DNA from 2 places in the Streptomyces sp. NPDC088747 genome. Region 1 is predicted to be linked to the other one. Evidence: riboswitches for the same ligand, from Rfam matches in the RefSeq annotation. Region 1 holds a riboswitch; the other holds the start of a gene.

What was found. Region 1 has a riboswitch for S-adenosylmethionine ahead of ACIP79_RS14135 (aminotransferase class V-fold PLP-dependent enzyme). Riboswitches for the same ligand answer to the same signal wherever they lie in the genome.
Region 2: it holds a riboswitch for S-adenosylmethionine, as region 1 does, so the genes downstream of both, ACIP79_RS26785 (putative leader peptide) here and ACIP79_RS14135 (aminotransferase class V-fold PLP-dependent enzyme) in region 1, are expected to answer to the same signal.

The regions. Positions count from the first base shown of each region.
Region 1 is NZ_JBIVKZ010000005.1:170,547-172,728, reverse strand. It holds gene trpD (anthranilate phosphoribosyltransferase) at 1-427, shown strand, start outside; SAM riboswitch class IV at 569-685, shown strand; gene ACIP79_RS14135 (aminotransferase class V-fold PLP-dependent enzyme) at 876-2,182, shown strand, end outside.
Region 2 is NZ_JBIVKZ010000012.1:166,232-168,413, forward strand. It holds gene ACIP79_RS26780 (LLM class flavin-dependent oxidoreductase) at 1-657, opposite strand, end outside; gene ACIP79_RS26785 (putative leader peptide) at 734-823, opposite strand; SAM riboswitch class IV at 898-1,012, opposite strand; SAM riboswitch class IV at 1,276-1,421, shown strand; gene ACIP79_RS26790 (putative leader peptide) at 1,458-1,523, shown strand; gene ACIP79_RS26795 (glutathione S-transferase family protein) at 1,616-2,182, shown strand, end outside.

The DNA of each region.
Region 1 (2,182 bases):
GGCGCCGATCGTCGCGGGCGTCTTCGCCGAGCGGGGCAACTCCTCGCTGGTCTTCCGCGGCGACGACGGGCTCGACGAGCTGACGATCACCTCCACCTCCCGGGTGTGGGTCGTACGGGACGGAAAGGTCACCGAGGAGTCCTTCGACCCCCGGGACGTCGGCATCGACCTCGTCCCGATCGAGGCACTGCGGGGCGCGGACTCCGTGTACAACGCCGACGTCGCGCGCCGGCTCCTGGACGGCGAGACCGGGCCCGTGCGGGACGCCGTACTGCTGAACTCGGCGGCGGCCCTGGTGGCCCTCACGCCGGGCGAGGGGCCGCTCGCCGGGCAGATCCGTGCCGGGATGGCGAAGGCGGCGGAGGCCATCGACTCGGGGGCGGCCAAGCGGACGCTGGAGCGGTGGGTGGCGGCCACCAACGCGTAGCGCCTCCTGGATGCGGCGGCGGCCTGCGCGCAGGCATTTCGAAGGGCCGGGCCGATGAGGTCCGGTCCCTCGCCGTCTCCCTGTTCCGGGATCCGGACACGGGTTGCGCGGTCGCGATCAGGTCGCGTAGGTTTTTCGGCAGGTCATGAGTGACAGTCATGAGGCCCCGGCCGACTGTCCGGCAACCCTCCGTCCGTGGCGGGGTGCCCCGGGTGAAGACCAGGCCGTAGGCAGCGAGGTCTGCGGCAAGCGCGGACCCCTCGCCCTCTTCTGAGTGGTGTACGGCCCAGGGGTCCTGGTGTTCGAGGGAGCCTTCTGTGAGCAAGCGAATGCGATAGGGCGTAGAGCCCCTATTCCGCGTACCCGTTTTCGCCCTTTCCCGCGTTGAGCCCCGCCCCTGTCGCGGACCGGTCTCGCGCGGTCCCCCCGCGTCTCACAGGAGCTCGCCATGTCTGTCTCCACCGCTGCCGCCGACCAGGCCGTTTGTTCCCCTCTGCCCGTTCTGGGCGGGGATGTCACCGTCCCGCTGGTCACCGGTGGCGAGGTCACCTACGCGGCCCTCGACTACGCCGCCAGCGCCCCGGCCCTCCAGCGCGTCTGGGACGACGTGGCCGCGTACGCCCCGTACTACGGGAGCGTGCACCGTGGCGCCGGGTACCTGTCCCAGCTCTCCACCGACCTCTTCGAGAACTCCCGTGAGACCGTCGCCGGGTTCCTGGACTGCCGGGACGACGACCAGGTCGTGTTCACCCGGTCGACCACCGACTCGCTCAACCTGCTGGCCGCCGCCCTGCCGGCGGACTGCCAGGTCTTCGTCTTCGAGACCGAGCACCACGCCTCGCTGCTGCCCTGGCGGGACGCGCGGGTGACCTACCTCGACGCCCCCCGTACGCCGGACGAGGCCGTCGCGACCCTGGAGCGCGCCCTCACCGAGCGCGACCCCCGCGGGCCGGCCCTCGTCTGCGTGACCGGTGCCTCGAACGTCACCGGTGAGCTGTGGCCGGTGCGTGAGCTGGCCGCCGCGGCCCACGCGCACGGCGCGCGCATCGTTCTCGACGCCGCGCAGCTCGTCCCGCACCAGCCGGTGTCGGTGCGCGACCTCGACGTCGACTGGGTGGCCTTCTCCGGGCACAAGCTGTACGCACCCTTCGGCTCCGGCGTCCTCGCGGGCCGCTCCGACTGGCTGCGCGCGGCCGAGCCGTACCTGGCCGGCGGGGGAGCGAGCCGCAAGGTCAGCCGGCGGGTGGACGGCGGCGTGGACGTGGAGTGGCACGACACCGCCGCCCGGCACGAGGCCGGCTCGCCGAACGTGATCGGCGTCTACTCCATCGCGTCGGCCTGCAAGGCCCTCACCGACGAGGGCTTCGACAGGCTCGTGGCCCGTGAGCGGCACCTGATCGACACGGTCCGCGCGGGCCTCGCCGAGGTCCCGCAGGTCCGGGTCCTCTCCCTCTTCGGTGACGACGCCCCGCGGGTCGGCGTCATCTCCTTCGTCGTCGAGGGCTGGAACAGCTCGCACTTCGCGGCCGCGCTCTCCGCCGAGTACGGCATCGGGGTGCGCGACGGCCTGTTCTGCGCCCACCCGCTGGTGCGCACCCTCCTCGGCAGCGACCCGGAGACCCAGGGGGAGTGCGGCGCCCCCGAGGCGGCGCCCGGCGAGAAGTCCCTCAACGCCATCCGGGTCAGCTTCGGCGCGGGCACCCCGGACGAGCACGTCGAGCGGTTCGTGCGGGCGGTCGGGGAGCTGGTCCGGGA
Region 2 (2,182 bases), on a different contig from region 1:
GTGGAGTTTGTCGCGGTCGACGAAGCGGCCGGTGGCGACGTCGCGGATCTCCGCGTCGTCCTCCCAGCTGTCCCACAGCCGGCGCACCGCCTCGACGTAGTCGGCGGTCTCCTCGAAGAGGTCGACGAGCAACTCCCGTAGCGCCGGGGTCTCCAGGTCCTCGATGCGGAGCTTCGGGAACGAACGGCGTCCGAAGTGCGCGGCCTCATTCTGCCGCGCCGAGGCCTGGACGCGCAGGCCTGCCCGGCCGGTGCTCACGTAGTCGAGCGTGGCGATGGCCTTGGAGGTGTGGAAGGGCTCCGTGTGGGTGGTGACAACGGTCGGCACCAGGCCGATGTGGCTGGTCAACGGCGCGACGCGGGCGGCGATGAGGACGGCGTCGAGCCGGCCGCGCACCTGGTCGGTGCGTGCGTCCGGTTCGCTGAGGCGGGCGGACTGGGGGCCGAGTCCGTCCTCGATGGTCACGAAGTCGAGCAGACCGCGCTCGGCCTCGGTGATGAGGTCCGTCCAGTACCCGGCGGTGAACAGCTCGTCGGGGCGGGCCACCGGCTCGCGCCAGGCAGCGGGGTGCCAGCCGGCGCCGTCGAGGGCGACGGCCAGGTGGAGCGGGGCGGAGGAAGGGGAGGAGGACGAGGGCAACGAAGGTGACGAGGACACGAGAAGGGTGCCTTCCTGATCGACCGTACGAGATCGCCGGGCCTCGGTGCGGAGGGTGCGGCGGCTGGGTGACGGGTCAGGGACGACAGAGCGCGCCGGCCACGCGCTGGAGGTCGATGTGCGGCCGGGTGTGGAGATGCACGCGCCGACGCGGGGCGAGGACCATGACATGGAGGCGGAGTGCGTCCCACACGTCGGTCACCTCCACCCTTTCGGCTCGGCGGGCCAGGGGCCGCGCCGGCGTCGCGCTTGCGGAACCACGGGACGGGTGCCGCCTGGTCGTCACCTGGAGCACCCCGCCGCGGAGGAGGGTTGCCGGTCAGCAAGCCAGGGCTTGACGCTGACGCTCATAACCTGCTGTGGACGTTACGGGAGGCCACAGCGGTGCGCAATGCCCGGGGATCATGCCCGTTCTCACACTCGCCGCACACTTCGCCGCGTGCCCTCGACAACGACAACCACTGGGCCGCGCGATCTGTTCCGCGTCGCATATCAGGGCGCTGACACGCCTGTTCCACCTCTCAAGTGGCGGTTGCGACAGACCTGATGACCATCTGGTGAGACTGCGGCGAAGGCCTTCTTGACGGCCTCACGGAGCGCGCCGACACTGTCGGGGACGGTCACGATTGTCAGCGCCCTTCGGGCAGGTTCTCCCTGTCCGTGAGGTCATCGGCCCCGGCTCGCTGGCAGGCAACCCTTCCACCGCGACGGGGTGCCCCGGGTGACGACCGGGTTCCGCCGGTGCGGCGGGACAAGCGTGGTCTCGCGTCTCGCGAGCCCCGAGTGCGGAACCGGTGGGAATGACGAAGAGCGGTTTGACGAGGCGCCTGCACATCGATCTGTTGCGTGTCTCCAGCGCGTACTAGTCCGAGCGATCCGGACCGGTAAGCAGCGCAGTCACTCCGTTCCGCCGCGGTGCCCACAAGGTGGCCGTGGCCTCCTCGCCCCATGGAGAGTCATGTCCGAGACAATGTCGCACGCCTCAAACACCGGCACCTCCTGTACCCCGACCTCGTGCGTTCCCGGCTCGCTGGAGGCGATCCCCCACCCCCGGATCTCCGCCGCGCCGTCCGCCCGCCCGCACCGCTTCCGCAGCCGCATCGGAGTCGGCCTCGCCGGCGGCTTCTACCCGGCGCCGCACCGCTACGAGCTCTACCTGTCGGCGCGCTGTCCCCTCTCGCTGCGTGTCTCGATCACTCTGGGCCTGCTGGGCCTCAGGGACTCGGTCGCCACCACGCTGGTGGCGCTCCCCGCCGACACCCCCACCGCGTTCGCCGCACTGCGCGGGGCGTACGAGGCCACCTGGCACCACTACGACGGCCCGCTGACCGCGCCCGCCCTGTGCGACCGGTGGAGCGGACGCGTCGTCAGCAACCACACGCCGGACATCCTGCGCGACCTCGGCGACCTCCTCACCGACGGGGCCGGATCCCACAACTCCCCGCTCCGCCCGCCGGAACTGGCCGCGGACGTCGACGACCTGCGCGACCTACTGGACCGGGAGCTGACGCCGGGTACGCCATCA